One region of the Lysobacter yangpyeongensis genome, then DNA from elsewhere that is predicted to be linked to it. Evidence: predicted binding sites of a transcription regulator. Region 1 holds the regulator's gene; each other region holds the start of a gene.
What was found. Region 1 encodes HrcA, which represses chaperone genes, less so after heat shock. Its sites were predicted from a motif close to TTNGCACTCNNNNNNNNNGAGTGCNAA; they were not measured.

Region 1 (5,683 bases):
AAGCAGCCCGGATCCCCGCGCGTTCATCCGCCGTTCCGGGCCTGGAAACGCGCCACGCACGAGCCGCGCACGCTACCGCCCGGGAAACCGATGGAATCCGACGATCTTCGCAATGCCGGCCTCAAGGTCACCCATCCGCGGTTGCGGATCCTGGGACTGCTGGAACAGGCCAAGCCGCGGCACATGACCGCCGAGGACATCTACCGCCACCTGCTGGAGCACGGCGAGGACATCGGCCTGGCGACGGTCTATCGCGTGCTGACCCAGTTCGAGGCCGCCGGTCTCGTCCTGAAGCACAACTTCGAGTCCGGCCAGTCCGTTTACGAACTCGACCGCGGCCACCATCACGATCACATGGTCGATGTCGACACGGGCAGGATCACCGAGTTCGAAAGCCCCGAGATCGAAGAACTGCAGCGCAAGATCGCCGCGCAGCACGGCTACGAGATCGAAGAACACTCGCTGGTGCTCTACGTCCGCAAGAAGGCGCGATAACGCGATGCGAATCGCGAAGCGCGCGACGACGCGCTACGCGTAGCGACGCCGAGCGGGTTACTCGACGTCTGCCAGCAGGCGTTTCGCGGCCGCGCGTGCTTCGCGGGTCATCTCCACGCCGCCCAGCATCCGCGCCAGTTCTTCCTCGCGCTGCTTCGCATCGAGGCACTGCACGGCGCTCTGGGTCACGCCTTCGCTGGCGGCCTTGCTGACCCGGTAGTGCGCATGCCCCTGCGCCGCAACCTGCGGCAGGTGGGTGACGCAGAGCACCTGGCGCGTGGCGCCCAGTGCGCGCAGCTTCTGTCCCACGATTTCGGCGACGCCGCCGCCGATACCGGAATCGACTTCGTCGAACACCATGGTGGGCACGGCATCCAGTCCCAGCGCGGCGACTTCGATGGCCAGCGAAATGCGCGAGAGTTCGCCGCCCGAGGCGACCTTGCGCAGCGGACGCGCGGGCTGGCCCAGGTTGGCGGCGACCAGGAACTCGGCGCGTTCGGCGCCCTGTGGATCCGGACGTTCGGATTCGATCGGCTCCAGCGCCACTTCGAAACGGCCGCCGCCCATGCCGAGTTCGGCGATGAGTGCTGTCGTGTCGCGCGAGAGGGCTGCGGCCGCGTCCCGGCGCCGTGCGCCCAGGGCCTCCGCCGCGGACCGCCAGCGCGCGCGTGCTCGGGCGATCTCTTCGTCCAGGGACTGCAGGCGGGCATCGGCGCCGCGCAGGCGATCCAGTTCCTCCGCGATCGCATCGCGCTGCGCCGCAAGCTGCTCGGCCGGTACGCGATGCTTGCGCGAGAGCTCATGGATGCGGCCGAGCCTTCGCTCCAGCGCGCCGAAGGCATCGGGATCGATGTCCAGGTCGCTGCGCACGCGATCGAGCAGAGCGAGGGCTTCGTCGATCTGGATTGCGGCGTTGTCCAGCATCGCATCGACATCGCCGAGTCGCGGTTCGTGCTCGGCGACGCGTTGCAGTTCGCTCCGGACCTGGTGCAGCGCACGCGTCAGCGAGGTGCCTTCATCGCCGCCCAGCTGCGCCAGCGCGCCGTCGCAGGCTGCGATCAGACCGGCGGCATGCGCGTGACGGCGGTGGTCGGCGAGCAGCTTCTCCAGCGACTCCGGATCGAGGGTCTCCCGGTCCAGCTCCGCGAACTGATGTTCGAGCCAGCCGATGCGATCGGAGACGTCGCCCTGCGCGAGCAGCGCGTCGCGTTCGCGCAGCAGTTCGCTCCAGGTGAGGGCGGCTTCGGCCACGGTTTCGAGTTCGCGACGGGTGCGGCCGTAGGCGTCCAGCAAGGCCAGCTGGCTGGTGCGGGCCAGCAGTGCCTGGTGTTCGTGCTGCCCGTGGATTTCCACCAGCAGACCGGCCAGTTCGCCCAGCTGCGCTACCGTCGCCGGCCGACCGTTGATCCAGGCTCGCGAGCCGCCATCGGCGCGGATCACCCGGCGGATCTGGCACGTCGCCGGCTGGTCCGGGTCGCCGTCCACGTCGTCCAGCGCGTTCTCCCGCAGCCAGGCAAGGGCGGGGGAGGCATCGTCCAGGATGAATCCGGCGGTGAGTTCGGCCCGCTCGGCCCCGTGCCGGACCACGCCGCTGTCGGCGCGCAGGCCCGAGAGCAGGCCCAGCGCGTCGACCAGCAGCGACTTGCCGGCGCCGGTTTCGCCGGAAATGACGGTCAGTCCCCGGCCGAAATCCAGTTCCGCGCTGCGGACGACGGCGAAATCCTTGATGGCGAGATGGGAAAGCATGGAGCGATTGTAAGCGGGGCCGAATGACGGAACCTCGCTTCTATCCGCAACGCGTCTCACCCGGCGACACGCCGATGATGGCCTTGGACCGCTTGCGTGCGGCCCGGGCCGGCTTTATATCGCCGACATGAGCCGCCATCCTGCCGACCTCGCCAGCCTCGATCCGCGCGCGCGCCAATTGCTGCGCACGCTGATCGGGCGCTACATCCAGAGCGGCGAACCGGTGGGCTCGCAGACACTGGCGCGTCACGCGGGTCTCGACGTGAGCGCGGCGACCATCCGCAACATCCTGTCGGATCTCGAGGAAATCGGTCTGCTGAGCGCCCCCCACACCTCGGCGGGGCGCATTCCCACGGCGCAGGGTTACCGCCTGTTCGTGGACTCGCTGCTGCAGGTGCGGCCGCTGCCCGAGGGCGAGGTCGCCCGGTTGCGTAGCGAACTGCCGGCCGGGTCGGGGACGCAGGCCCTGCTGGGCAGCGCCTCCGAACTGCTGTCGGCGATGACCCATTTCGTCGGCGTGGTCAGCGTGCCGCGACGCGAGCAGTTCGCGTTCCGGCGCATCGAGTTCGTGCCGCTGGATGCGCAACGCGTGATGGCAATCCTCGTCTTCGCCGACAACGAAGTGCAGAACCGCATCATCCAAACGCGGCGGGCCTACGAGACCGGCGAACTGGAGCGTGTCGCCAATTACCTCAATACCCACTTCGCCGGTCGCACCCTGCCGGACATCCGCGTGTGCCTGCTGCGCGAATTGCGCAACGCGCGCGACGAGATGGAAACGCTGTTGTCGCGATCGGTGGAGCTGGCCGAACAGGTGCTGACCCCGGGCAACGACGACATGGTCCTGGCCGGCCAGACCCGGCTGATGGGCGTGCAGGAACTGAACGACCTGGACCGGTTGCGGGAACTGTTCGAGGCCTTCGCGCGCAAGCGCGAGATCCTGCAGTTGCTCGAGCGCACCGTGCGTGCACCGGGCGTTCGCATCTTCATCGGCGAGGAGACCGGTCTCGCGCCCCTGGAGGGTATGTCGCTGGTGACCGCCCCGTACGCTGCGGGCGGGCATGTGCTCGGGGTCCTGGGGGTGATCGGCCCCAGCCGCATGGCCTACGACCGCGTCATTCCCGTGGTCCAGGCAGCCGCCGAGGCGCTGGGGGCGGCGATCCACCCCGACGCAGGCCTTTAGTCGGCTCCGTCGTCGGCAGGTGAAGGCCGCTTGAATCGTTCGGTCCGAGGCCCCATTGCTGCGGCGTGCGCATTTCGCGCAAGGCAGGCCCACGCCCACGATGACGACCGAACCGATGCAAGAAGCGAACGGCGAGAACACCAACGCCACCCTCAATGACTCCAATTCCCAGGCCGCCGAGCTGGACGCGCTGAAGGCCGAAGTGACGCGCCTGCGCGAAGAATCGCTGCGCGAGCGCGCCGAACTCGACAACCAGCGCAAGCGCCTGGCGCGCGACATCGACATGGCCCGCAAGTTCGCCAACGAGCGCCTGCTCGGTGACCTGCTGCCCGTGATCGACAGCCTCGAAGCCGGTCTTGCAGTGAAGGCGGATACCGCCCAGCACCTGCGCGAAGGCATGGAACTCACCCTGCGACAGCTGCTGAAAGTGGCGACCGACAACGGCCTCGTCGCCGTAGATCCCGTGGGCCAGCCTTTCAATCCCGAACACCACCAGGCCATGAGCATGGTCGATGGCGACGGCCATGCGCCGGGGCATGTGGTGCAGGTCTACCAGAAGGGTTGGCTGCTGAACGACCGGCTCCTGCGCCCGGCCCTGGTGACGGTCAGCAAGCACGATTGACACCCGCCTGCCGCCGAACCCTTGAACGGCGCAAGGCGATCCCCCAGATAGCGCACATCAGCGGTCCGGTACCGCTACAACGAACCAAGATTCGCGAGAGGAAACACCAATGGCAAAGATCATCGGCATCGACCTGGGCACGACCAACTCGTGCGTGGCGATCATGGAAGGCGGCAAGGCCCGCGTCATCGAGAACGCCGAAGGCGATCGCACCACGCCGTCGATCGTCGCGTTCACCAAGGACGGCGAAGTCCTGGTGGGCGCCTCCGCCAAGCGCCAGGCCGTCACCAACCCCAAGAACACCTTCTACGCGGTGAAGCGCCTGATCGGCCGCAAGTTCACCGACGCCGAAGTGCAGAAGGACATCGGCCTGGTCCCGTACAAGATCACCCAGCATGAAAACGGCGATGCGTGGGTCGAGACCGCCGACGGCAAGAAGATGGCGCCGCAGCAGATCTCGGCCGAGGTGCTGGCCAAGATGAAGAAGACGGCGGAAGCCTACCTGGGCGAGACCGTCACCGAAGCCGTCATCACCGTGCCGGCCTACTTCAACGACAGCCAGCGCCAGGCGACCAAGGACGCCGGCAAGATCGCCGGCCTCGACGTCAAGCGCATCATCAACGAGCCCACCGCGGCCGCGCTGGCCTACGGCATGGACAAGAAGGGCGGCGACCGCAAGGTGGCCGTGTACGACCTCGGCGGCGGCACCTTCGACGTGTCGATCATCGAGATCGCGTCGGTCGACGGCGAGATGCAGGTCGAAGTGCTGTCCACGAACGGCGACACCTTCCTCGGCGGCGAAGACTTCGACAAGCGCGTCATCGACTACCTCGTCGACGAATTCAACAAGGACCAGGGCATCGACCTGCGCAAGGATCCACTGGCGCTGCAGCGCCTGAAGGACGCAGCCGAGCGCGCCAAGATCGAGCTGTCCTCGTCGCAGCAGACCGAAGTGAACCTGCCGTACGTGACGGCCGACGCCTCCGGTCCGAAGCACCTCAACATCAAGCTGACCCGCGCCAAGCTCGAAGCGCTGGTCGACGACTTGGTCAAGAAGACCATCGAACCCTGCCGCGTCGCGCTGAACGACGCTGGTCTGCGCGCGTCGGACATCGCCGAGGTCATTCTCGTCGGCGGCCAGACCCGCATGCCGAAGGTGCAGCAGGCGGTGACCGACTTCTTCGGCAAGGAGCCGCGCAAGGACGTCAACCCGGACGAAGCCGTGGCCGTGGGCGCCGCGATCCAGGGCGGTGTGCTGCAGGGCGACGTCAAGGACGTGCTGCTGCTCGACGTGACCCCGCTGTCGCTGGGCATCGAAACCCTGGGCGGCGTGTTCACCAAGATCATCGAGAAGAACACCACGGTGCCGACCAAGGCTTCGCAGGTCTTCTCGACCGCCGAGGACAACCAGTCCGCCGTGACCGTGCATGTGCTTCAGGGCGAGCGCGAACAGGCCCGCTACAACAAGTCGCTGGCCCGCTTCGACCTGGCGGGTATCGAGCCCGCGCCGCGCGGCATGCCGCAGATCGAGGTCTCGTTCGACATCGACGCCAACGGCATCGTCCACGTGACCGCCAAGGACAAGAAGACCGGCAAGGAGCAGAAGGTCGAGATCAAGGCCGGTTCCGGCCTGTCCG
Region 2 (5,683 bases), on a different contig from region 1:
AACGAAGCCGTCGACCGCATCAAGCTCGAACCTTCCTGGAAGTCGCGCATCGGCGACTATCTGCAACGCGACGACATGCGGCAGTTGTCCGCGTTCCTGCGCGAACGCAAGGCGCAGGGCGCGCGCATCTTTCCGCCGGGGCCGCAGATCTTCTCCGCGCTCGAGGCGACGCCGTTCGATCGGGTGAAGGTGGTGATCCTCGGCCAGGATCCGTATCACGGCTTCGGCCAGGCGCACGGCCTGTGCTTTTCGGTGCAGCCGGGCACCGCCGTGCCACCGTCGCTGGAGAACGTCTACAAGGAAATCCAGCGCGACCTCGGCATCGCGCGGCCCGACCACGGTTGCCTGACGCATTGGGCCGAACAGGGCGTGCTGCTGCTCAACGCGGTGCTGACCGTGGAAGAGGGACGCGCCGGTGCCCACCAGGGCAAGGGTTGGGAAGGCTTCACCGACTGCATCGTCGAGCGGCTCAACCGTGAGCGCGAGCACCTCGTGTTCATGCTCTGGGGCAGCTACGCGCAGGCCAAGGGCAAGGTGATCGATCCGCGCCGGCATCTGGTGCTCAAGGCGCCGCATCCCTCGCCGCTGTCGGCGCATCGCGGCTTCATCGGTTGCGGCCATTTCTCCGCGGCCAACGCCTACCTCGCCCGCCACGGGATGGCGCCGATCGACTGGTCGCTGCCGCCGCGCGCTGCGCTCGCCTGATCGCGAAGACGAAAGTGCCGGCGGTGCCGGCACTTTCATGGTTCCCGGTATCCGCTCGCTTTCGCGATGCGGCCTCGAAGCGACTTCAGTCCAGCTCCAGGCGCGCGTCGCCGGAGAACGACTTGAAGGTGATCTCGCCGTCGCCGTTGCCGTAGCGGTGCTCGAAGCTGGAACCCGGGCCGTGCCGCGGTCGGGTGATCTGCGTATCGGGTGCCTGCAGATCGCCGCTGAAACTTTCGCCATGCACCTGCGCCGACAGGTTCGACGGCATGCGCAGGGTCAGGTTGCCGCTGACGCTATCCAGGCTGATGCGGCCGCCCGGTTCCAGCGCGGTGCTGACGCCCAGATCGCCCGACACCGTGTTGCCGGTGAGCTTGCGCAACGCGCTCTGGTGGCCGGCGACGTCGATGTCGCCCGACACGGTTTCCACGTGCACTTCGCCGCTGAGGCGGCCGCGCAGGTCGATGTCGCCGCTCACGCTTTCGGTGTTGACCTTGGGGCTGTTGAGGATCAGCTTGAGGTCGCCGCTGACGCTGTCGATGGTGGCTTCGCGCGGTGCGCCGACGACGGTGATGTCGCCGCTGACGCTGTCGATCGCCAGCTCGCCCGAGGCGATGCCGCTGACGTCGATGTCGGCGGACACGCCATCGATATCCAGGTCCGCCTGCAGCGGCACCATCAGCCGCAGGTGCGAGGGTTCGCTCTTGTCGCTGCCGGAGAAGAAGCCGAGGCCGCCGGTTTTCGGGTACTTCACCTTCACCAGCAGGTGCTGCGCGTCGCCGGTGATCTCGAGCTTTTCGACGCCCTGGCCGAGGCTGCCTTCGACCTTCACTTCGCGGCGGTCCCAGGCCCGCACCTCGATGCTGCCCTTCAGGTTGTCGACGGTGAGGTGGCCGCGCGCGTCCAGCGGGCGGGTTTCGTTGATCGGCGTGGCGGCCAGTGCGCTGTTGAACAGCGCCGATCCGGCGAGCGCGCCGGCGATGAGCAGGGAAGGGAATCGGGACATGGGATTTCTCCGGACAGCTTCTGGAATTCCTGGGACAGTGATGTGGATCAGGTGTAGGCCATGCGCTGGGCGAGCGCGAGGCGGTGGGCGTAGGTGCGGCGCAATTGTTCCAGCAGCAGGACCGAATCCGGATCGCGCGCGAGCGCGGCGCGGATCGTGGCGGCGTCGCGATCGAGCGCTTCCACGGTCGGCTGCAGCGTCGCCGGGGTCGGCGCCTGCATTTCCTGCAGCGCTGCCTGGTACTGGCGGGTCAGGCCGTCGGCTTCACGCTGCACGAGCGTCGGGGATGCGGGCGCGGCGACCTGCGTGCCGCGGGCGAACCAGCCCGCGACGCCCACCGCCAGCACCAGGCTGGCGGCGAGGGCGAGCGGGCGCAGCCAGCGCCGCGATCGCGGCGCGGTGCGCTGCGCCGGCAGGCGTGCGGCGATGCCGGGCCACAGGTCGTGCGAGGGCGGCGTGTCCTGACGCAGGGCGCGCAGTTGCCAGCGCAAGGCGTCCGGAAAATCGTGATGGTCGGTGGTGTTCATGCGTGTCCCTCCAGCCGCGCGCGCAACAGATGGCGGGCGCGGTGCAATTGCGCTTTCGAGCTGCCGACGGCCATGCCGAGTTCGGCGGCGATTTCCTCGTGCTGCCAGCCTTCCACGTCGTACAGGACCAGCACCGCGCGGGCGCGCGGCGGCAGGCTGGCGATCGCGCGCTCCAGGTCCATCGTCAGCGCGGTCGAATGGCCGGCGGAGTCGGCCGTGCCCAGCGTGTCGAAGGCATCCTCGTCGCCGTCGTCGTGCGGCCGGCTGCGGCGGCTGCGCAGGTCCATCAGGGCGGTGTTGACCGCCAGCCGGTGCAGCCAGGTGGAGAAGGCCGATTCGAAGCGGAAGGCCGGCAGCGCCTGCCAGGCGCGGACGAAGGCGTCCTGGGTCAGATCCTCGGCCCGGGCGCCGTGCCCGCCCACGAGCCGGGCGATCGCCCCGTGGACCCGGCCCACGTGGCGCCGGTACAGGCCCTCGAAGGCGGACACTTCGCCCCGCGCGGCCGCGGCGATCAGCGCGCGTTCGTCGTCGGTGCCCGTTTCGGGCTGGGGGTCGGTTTCGAGGGGCATCACGGCAGTGAGCATAGCCAGACAGATGCGGCGACCACGCGGAGTGTTTAAACGGGTGCGGGGGCGCCCAATCCGGTCAGGGCGCCAGGGGCGCTTCCCGCGAGCAAGCTCCTGGGGTCCAGGGTTCCACCTGTTGAGGTCCGCGGGTCCTTGGCTGGACCTTCTCAGGTTCAGGCTCGGGGCTTTGAGGTCCACCGCTGGACCTCCCCCGGTTGAGGCTCCGGGCCTTGAGGTCCACCGTTGGACCTTGTGAGGTCCAGGTCCCGAGCCCTGAGGTCCATGGCTGGACCTTCCCAGGTCCACGTTCGGCGCCTTGGGGGCCATGGTTGGACCGCCTGGGGTGCATGCTCCGGGCTGTAAGGTCCATGGTTGGACCTGTTGGGGTCCAATCGCGCGCAGGGGCGTCCGACCCGGCCGCCGGCCCATGAACAGGCGTCCGCACGGGGACGGGCGGTTGCCGCTACGGGCGTCCGGACCCGTTCCATCCATGCAACGCTCCGGAACTTCCCCAGTCTTTAGCAGTCCCACACCTCGACTGCTAAGATCCTGCCCATGACCCAGACTGCCTCCACCGCCCTCGTCGCCAACAACCTGCCGATCCCCGCCTTCAACGGGCTGGCCGCGCTCGGCTCGCTGGACGCCTACATCGGCGCGGTGCACCAGATCCCGGTGCTCACCGCCGAAGACGAACAGGCGCTCGCCCGCCGCTACCGCGACCACGACGACCTCGACGCCGCCCGCGAACTGGTGCACTCGCACCTGCGCTTCGTCGTCCACGTCGCCCGCGGCTACAACGGCTACGGCCTGCAGATGGGCGACCTGATCCAGGAAGGCAACATCGGCCTGATGAAGGCGGTCAAGCGCTTCGATCCCGACCAGGGCGTGCGCCTGGTGTCCTTCGCGGTGCACTGGATCCGCGCCGAGATGCACGAGTTCATCCTCAAGAACTGGCGCATCGTGAAGGTCGCCACGACCAAGGCGCAGCGCAAGCTGTTCTTCAACCTGCGCAAGTCCAAGACCCGCCTGGGCTGGATGAACGCCGAGGAAGTGCGCGCCGTGGCCGCCGACCTCAACGTGTCCGAGCGCGAAGTGTTGGAAATGGAATCGCGCCTGTCCGGTCGCGACATCGGCTTCGATGCGCCCGCCGACGAGGACGACGAACACGCGCCGCCGTCGCCGGCCGCCTACCTGCGCGCCGACGCCGAGGATCCCGCGCAGGCCTACGAACGCGCCGATGGCGAGGACAACCAGCTCGAGCTGCTGCGCGAAGGCCTGGCCAACCTCGATGCCCGTTCGCGCGACATCATCAAGCGTCGCTGGCTCGATGCCGACAGCAAGATCACGCTGCAGGAGCTGGCCGACGAATACGGCGTCAGCGCCGAACGCATCCGCCAGATCGAAGCGAACGCGCTGAAGAAGATGAAGGCGCTGTTCGCGGCGTAAGGCAACCACGACGCGGAAGCGTTGAAGACGAAACGGCCCGGAAAATTCCGGGCCGTTCGTTTTTGCGGACGGTCAGTGGGCCTGGACCGCCTGCGGCTTGGGCGCCTGCGCGTGCAGGCGTTGTTCTTCCTGCTGCTGCAGTTGCACGTTGATCGCGACCTGGCGCGCCTGCTCGCTGCTTTCGGCCAGCGATTGCGACGAAGCCTGCTGCGTGCCGATCGCGTCGGTGGTGCGGTTGAGCGCCGGTTCGTCGCGCAGCGGGTTGACCTGGACCGCGCGCGCGAGGCTGCCCTGGGTGTTCAGCTCGACCCGGTCGATCCGATCGATCCGCTCGCGCAGCACTTCGACCGTCAGCGCACCCGCCAGCTGCTCGCTATGTGGCCCGGGCTTGATGCCGCGTTGCGCTTCGGCCGCGTGGACCTTTTCCAGCACCTGCTGATAGCGCGCGTGGTACGGATGCTCCGGATGCGTCAACAGTTGCTGGTCCGCCTGCCTGAGCAGTGCCTGCGTCTTCGGCCCGGCCACACCCAACCCCTGGAGCCCGTGCTCGCGCTGGAACGCCTGCAGTGCATGCCGAGTCCGGTCGCCGAAGTCGCCGTCGGCGACCAGGGGTCTGTGGTCGGCATCGCGGTAGCCCAGTCTCCGCAGGGTTTCCTGCAGGCGGGTGACTTCCTTGCTCTTGTCGCCGTGCTGCAGAACGGCGTCGTCGCCGGCACCGCGCCGGGCCTGCGGGGCCGGTGAGGCGGCCATATGGGGCGATTGCGAGCGCCCTTCGCTGTGGATCAGGTCGCGCGCCTTGGCCAGCGGATCGGTCGCATACAGTTCCACGCCACGACTCTGCTTGGATTGCAGGTAGCGATCGAGCGGAATCATTTCCACCCCTTCGCCACCACGCGACTGGCTGATCATCAGGTTCCCGGAGTTCGGATCGCGGACGACCATGGTGATGTGGTCGATGCCCTTGTATCGGCCGGCAGGTTCCCAGCTTTGCTTGCCATTGTTCTCGCCGATGATCATGCCCTCCGCGAGCATGTCGGCCGTGAGCGGCGACCTGTGCAGGATCCCCGTCCGCTCGACCGTCTGCCGGATCATCTGATCGGATGTCGTCGTGGTGAACAGATCGCGGTTGTTGAAGACAGTACGCCCGGCTTCTCTGTTCACCTCGGACATGGAGGCGTTCTGCAGTTCCTTGACCCAGCCTGCGCAGTCGATCCTGCCGTTGGCCAGGTTCTTTGCGCCAAGACCGTACCTTACATGGTCGTATCGGATTCCCAGATCGTACGCAGCATTGAGGGTGATGCCAGCTACGGCCGCTTCCTGATTGGCAGGCGGGCTCTGGTGCTGAGTCTGCACGTGATCGGCGGTTGCAACACTGCGCCAGGCATCGTTGGGTGCGACACCGCGGTCGATGAGCGTCCGATACTGAGTGCGCA
Region 3 (5,683 bases), on a different contig from region 1:
AGGTCTTGTCGCGATACAGGTAATAGCCGTGCGCCGGCGTGAAGCGCAGCAGCAGCGTATTGCCGTCGCCGACGATCGCCTCGAACGCGAAGGCCTGTTCCGGCGGCAGCGGTTCGGCGTCGATCGCGCCCGCACCGGAGCTGCCGAGCAGTCCGCCACCCCGCGGCACGCCACGCGCGCTGCCGCGGCCGAAATCCACCACCGGTTCGTCGGCGGCCGCGGGCAAGGCGACGGTGACATTGCGCGTCTGCGGCGGATAGCAGATGCCCGCATCCGCGCAGCCCTGGTAGCGCACCTTGAGCGTGGCCGAGGCCGCGCGCGCCTGGCCGGGCACGACGACCATCAGCGCCTCGCGATACGTCTCGACCCGGCCGAAGATCTCGTCGGTATGCGGCACGCCGGCGGGAATCTGCGGCGCGTCGGCGGCGAAGCCCGCGTCCGCCTGGATCCGCAGCTGGTGCCGGTACAGGTAGCAGCCGGGGGCGATCTTCCAGCGCAGTTCGATGCGGTCGGCCGCGGTCGCCTGCGCCGAGAGCACGAAAGCCTCTTCGACCGGCAACAGGTTGTCGGCGTCCTTGCACGAGGGCGCGGCGGCCAGGGTCGGTGCGATGCCCGCGCCCCACAGCGCGGCGACGGCGAGGAACCAGGGAAGCAGGGCGCGCACGCGCGCAGGCGAAGAATTCATGCGGATCAGGCGTCGGGACCGGGCAGGGGGGCGGATTCCGCCGTTACCCAGTCGAGATAGGCAGGGAGGCCGGAGCGGACTTCGACCGCGACCAGTTCCGGCAGTTCATAGGGATGCAGGGCGCGCAGCCGCGCGGTCAGCGCTTCCAGACGATCGGCGGTGGTCTTGATCAGCAGCAGAACCTCGTCGGCCTCCTCGACCTGGCCCTGCCAGCGATAGGTGGAACGGATGCCGGGAACGCGGTTCACGCAGGCGGCGAGCCGTTCGGTGACCAGCGCCTGCGCGATGCGTTCGGCGCTCGCCGCGTCGGGACAGGTGCTGTAGGCGAGCAGGACGGGCATCGGGCAATTGTACCGGCGGGGGTCCGGCGCCTGGTTTGCCGCAACAACGAAAAAGCCCGGGCAGGCCCCGGGCTTTTCCTGCCTCCATGGCCGGAGCGTCAGTTCAACTGGCAACTGGCCGGCTTGGTCGAAGTGAACAAGGCCGACGTCGCCCACTCGGGATGGTCGATGAAGGGATTGCGGTTGCCCTGGAAGCTGTAGATCACCTCGTTGCGCTCGCGCTCCGCCGCATCCGGCGGATCGGCCTGGTGCCACGCCAGCAGCGTCGACAGCAGGCCCATGTAGGCCGGCGAGGCGGAGGTGATCACGATCCTGCTGCGATCGTCGGTCAGTTCCAGGTCGGGCTCGCTCTGCCCGTTCCGGTCGACGCCGCCTTCGTAGCGGATGGCCATGTACAGCACCGCGCGCGCGACGTCGCCCTTGCGATGGCCCCAGACCTGGAACGAGCCGCTGTTGCCGTCGGGGCCTTTCACCCAGTTCGAATTGCCCGGGTACACGCCGGTGCCGCCACCGAAGCCGTTGTTGGCTTCGGTCGCGCGTTCGCCGCAGCCGCCGGCGAGCGTGCAGTCGGCGTACGGCTTGTTGCCGCGATCGGCGTTCCACGTGGTGTCGCTCAGGTACAGCATGTGCGTGTCGGTGTAGGGCGAATACGGCAGGCCCTTGTCGCCGGTGGGCGTGCCGAAGCCGAGCGAGTTCGGCCAGGTGTGCTCGCGGTTGTAGGTCAGTCCGGTACCGGTGCCCGCGCGTTCGCTGCCCTTGAGGTAGCTGCGGTTGCGGTACACGTCGAGGACGCGGCTGGCGTTGTCGGGATCCTCGTCGGCGATCTCGAGGATGCTCCAGGTATTGGTGGTGCCGCCGCTGTACGGATAGGCCGCGTGATCCTTGATGGTTTCGTGCAGCGAACAGCGCAGCTGGCTGGCGCTGCCGGTATTGACGTGCGCGTAGTAGCCCGTGCCGCCGCTCGCGGCGACGGTGAAATTCACCACCTTGTTCTGCGCCAGCTTCGCGCCACCGGTGTCGGTCACCCGGGTCGCATCGATGGTGAACGTGCAGGTTTCGCCGCCGATGAGGGTTTTGCCCGTGGTGGCGGTGAATCCGGTGCTGCTGGCCGGATACGTCAGCGGCACCGTGCCCGACTGCGTGCATTGCAGCGCGAATGCGCCGCTGGTGAGCGTCACCGCTTCGCTGAAGGTGACGGAGATGTCGGTCGCGGCGGCGACGCCGGTGGCGCCGTCGGCGGGCGAGGTCGACACCACGGTCGGCGGCGGATTGGGCGCGGTGAAACTCTGCGCGTTGTTGCAGGTGCCGAAGGTCTGCGTGGCCGACGCGCGCCAGGTGAAGTTGGCATAGCCGCTGCCGCTGCCGCCGAGCTGCAGCGAGGTGTTCGACGGCGATTCGCTTTCGGACACCGGCAGATTGCTGCTGGTACGGCCCGCGGCCGGGCCGTTCGACGCGGTGATCGCGCCTTCGTAGCTGAGGAACTGCACGACCTGCCCGTTGCCGTTGACCAGGGCGATGCCGTCGTTGGCACCGTTCTGGATGCCGTTGGCGGCATAGCTCAGCGTCGCGATGCGCACGCTGCCGCCGCAGGTCACCGTGCTGCCGGCGGGCACCGGGTCGTTGTCGTAATAGGTCGCGGCCGACGGCGTGGCGCCGTTGTAGAGATAGAGGCGATAGCCCGACAGGCTTTCGCCATTCGTGGCGACCACCTCGATGCGCTCGCCGGTATCGCTACCGTTGTTGTCGTAATGGATCTCGTTGATGAAGACCTCGGCCGACGCCGCCAGCGGCGTGAGCGCGAGCACGGCGGCGAAGGCGCCGCAACGGGCACCACGGATCGACAGCTTCATGCAGGACTCCCTCCCAAGGAAGCCGCGACTCTAGCGGGCGCGGATGACCGTTCGCATGCGGCAGCGCCGCACCGGTCGACCTGGGCGTCCGCTCAGCGGGCGCTGCCGATCTTGCGGCCGGTACGCAGCGACGCGAGTTGCTCCACCACTTCCACCAGCGGCGCGCGCGCGCGCGTGGGCGCATCGCGGAAGGCGAGGATCAGGCGCAGTTCGATCGGATCCTCGATCAGCAGGGCGTCGGCCGCGGCGACCGAGTCCAGCGCCGTATCGCTGGACAGGCTCATCTTGCCGCGGCCGGTCGCGAGCCATTCGAACTGCACGCCGCAGGCCAGCGCGACCTCGCGCATGTGGGTCACGCTCGGATGCTTGCCGTTGTTGGTTTCCCAGTGGCTGACGGCACTGCGCTGCACGCCGATCGCACCGGCCAGCGCGGCCTGGGAGAGGCCGGCATGGCGCCGGGCGAGGCGGATGCGTTGCTGGGGCGTCATGCGTGGGAGCTCCCTGGACGGTCCGGATAGGCCGATTGTTACCGTAAGTCACGTCGCTAGCAAAAGACACCAAGCGGTGTGCGCCGCTGGTCTCCTAAATTCGGGTTAAACCATTATGAATCAGCAGCTTAAAGCGATAAAACGTGCCAATCCGATACCAATAGTAACCAAATGACTACGATTTCATACTGGACAACCCGCCACGACCGGCACAAATTGGCCCCGTCCGGCACGGATGTCGGCGTCGACAAGAGGTCAGGTACGGAGACGCGGCGCGGGAATGCGCCATGCCGAGGACGGCCATCTCCAAACCGGAAAGAGCGCGAACCCCTGTCCGCGCTCTTTCTTTCTTTTCAGGCCTCCGAAGGTCCGGACGTTCCCCGTCCGGACCTTTTTTCTTTCCGGCGCTTGAAAGCGTCCGCTGCGGCCCCATCTGCTGCCAGTCCCGGCTCGCCCGGGTCTTTCTACGCCCCAGGTCTGGCACTCGCCCATGGCGACTGCTAAAGCCAGGGGCATTTGTCCCGTCAATCAACCAGTTACGTGAGGGTTGCCATGAATATCAAGCCGCTGTTCGACCGCGTGGTCATCAAGCGCATGGAAGAGGAAAAGCTGTCCGCGGGCGGCATCGTGATCCCGGACTCGGCCACCGAGAAGCCGATCAAGGGTGAAGTCGTCGCCGTCGGCGACGGCAAGGTCTTCGACAACGGCAACGTCCGCGCCCCCAAGGTCAAGGTCGGCGACAAGGTGCTGTTCGGCAAGTACAGCGGCACCGAAGTGAAGCTCGACGGCACCGAATACCTGGTGGTGAAGGAAGACGACATCTTCGCGACGATCGGCTGATCGCGCGTCCGCTTCCGATTTTCCTTTTCGACTGAATTCTTTTTGAGGTAATCGCAATGGCTGCTAAGGAAATCCGCTTCGGCGAAGACGCGCGCACCAAGATGCTGCGCGGCGTGAACGTGCTCGCCAATGCCGTCAAGGCAACGCTCGGCCCGAAGGGCCGCAACGTCGTGCTCGAGAAGAGCTACGGCGCCCCGACCATCACCAAGGACGGCGTGTCCGTCGCCAAGGAAATCGAACTGGCCGACAAGTTCGAGAACATGGGCGCGCAGATGGTCAAGGAAGTCGCTTCCAAGACCTCCGACAACGCCGGTGACGGCACCACCACCGCCACCGTGCTGGCGCAGGCGCTGATCCGCGAAGGCATGAAGGCGGTCGCCGCCGGCATGAACCCGATGGACCTCAAGCGCGGCATCGACAAGGCCGTGGGCGAAGCCGTCGGCGAACTGAAGAAGATCTCCAAGCCGTCGTCGACCTCGAAGGAAATCGCCCAGGTCGGCACCATCTCGGCCAACTCGGACGCCAACATCGGCGACCTGATCGCGCAGGCGATGGACAAGGTCGGCAAGGAAGGCGTGATCACCGTCGAAGACGGCTCGGGCCTGGAGAACGAACTCGACGTCGTCGAGGGCATGCAGTTCGACCGCGGCTACCTGTCGCCGTACTTCATCAACAACCAGCAGTCGATGCAGGCCGAACTGGAAGATCCGTTCATCCTGCTGCACGACAAGAAGATCTCGAACGTGCGCGAACTGCTGCCGGTGCTCGAAGGCGTCGCCAAGGCCGGCAAGCCGCTGCTGATCGTCGCCGAGGAAGTCGAAGGCGAAGCCCTCGCCACCCTCGTCGTCAACACCATCCGCGGCATCGTCAAGGTCTGCGCGGTGAAGGCCCCGGGCTTCGGCGACCGTCGCAAGGCGATGCTGGAAGACATGGCCGTCCTCACCGGCGGCACCGTGATCTCCGAGGAAGTCGGCCTGCAGCTCGAGAAGGCCACCATCAAGGACCTCGGCCGCGCGAAGAAGGTGCAGGTCTCCAAGGAGAACACCACCATCATCGACGGCGCCGGCGAAGTGTCGGGCATCGAAGCGCGCATCAAGCAGATCAAGGCGCAGATCGAAGAAACCTCTTCGGACTACGACCGCGAGAAGCTGCAGGAGCGCGTGGCCAAGCTGGCCGGCGGCGTGGCCGTGATCAAGGTCGGTGCCGCCACCGAAGTCGAGATGAAGGAAAAGAAGGCCCGCGTCGAAGACGCGCTGCACGCCACCCGCGCTGCCGTGGAAGAAGGCATCGTCCCGGGCGGCGGCGTCGCGCTGCTGCGTGCGCAGGCCGCGATCGCCGGCCTGAAGGGCGCCAACGAAGACCAGAACCACGGCATCCAGATCGCCCTGCGCGCGATGGAAGCCCCGCTGCGCGAGATCGTCTCGAACGCCGGCGAAGAGCCCTCCGTGATCGTCAACAAGGTCAAGGAAGGCAAGGCTT

Region 2: the regulator HrcA is predicted to act here: its motif matches at 3,323-3,349, upstream of rpoH (RNA polymerase sigma factor RpoH).
Region 3: the regulator HrcA is predicted to act here: its motif matches at 3,842-3,868, upstream of groES (co-chaperone GroES).

Annotation. Positions count from the first base shown of each region.
Region 1 covers NZ_JBHSNM010000001.1:873,110-878,792, reverse strand. The annotation lists gene fur (ferric iron uptake transcriptional regulator) at 91-495, shown strand; gene recN (DNA repair protein RecN) at 553-2,241, opposite strand; gene hrcA (heat-inducible transcriptional repressor HrcA) at 2,369-3,424, shown strand; gene grpE (nucleotide exchange factor GrpE) at 3,525-4,046, shown strand; gene dnaK (molecular chaperone DnaK) at 4,156-5,683, shown strand, end outside.
Region 2 covers NZ_JBHSNM010000002.1:611,135-616,817, reverse strand. The annotation lists gene ung (uracil-DNA glycosylase) at 1-705, shown strand, start outside; gene ACFPN1_RS09635 (DUF4097 family beta strand repeat-containing protein) at 791-1,711, opposite strand; gene ACFPN1_RS09630 (hypothetical protein) at 1,759-2,238, opposite strand; gene ACFPN1_RS09625 (RNA polymerase sigma factor) at 2,235-2,807, opposite strand; gene rpoH (RNA polymerase sigma factor RpoH) at 3,360-4,250, shown strand; gene ACFPN1_RS09615 (XVIPCD domain-containing protein) at 4,323-5,683, opposite strand, start outside.
Region 3 covers NZ_JBHSNM010000009.1:15,076-20,758, forward strand. The annotation lists gene ACFPN1_RS15630 (protein-disulfide reductase DsbD family protein) at 1-664, opposite strand, end outside; gene cutA (divalent-cation tolerance protein CutA) at 691-1,026, opposite strand; gene ACFPN1_RS15640 (endonuclease) at 1,125-2,876, opposite strand; gene ACFPN1_RS15645 (helix-turn-helix transcriptional regulator) at 2,969-3,364, opposite strand; gene groES (co-chaperone GroES) at 3,917-4,204, shown strand; gene groL (chaperonin GroEL) at 4,261-5,683, shown strand, end outside.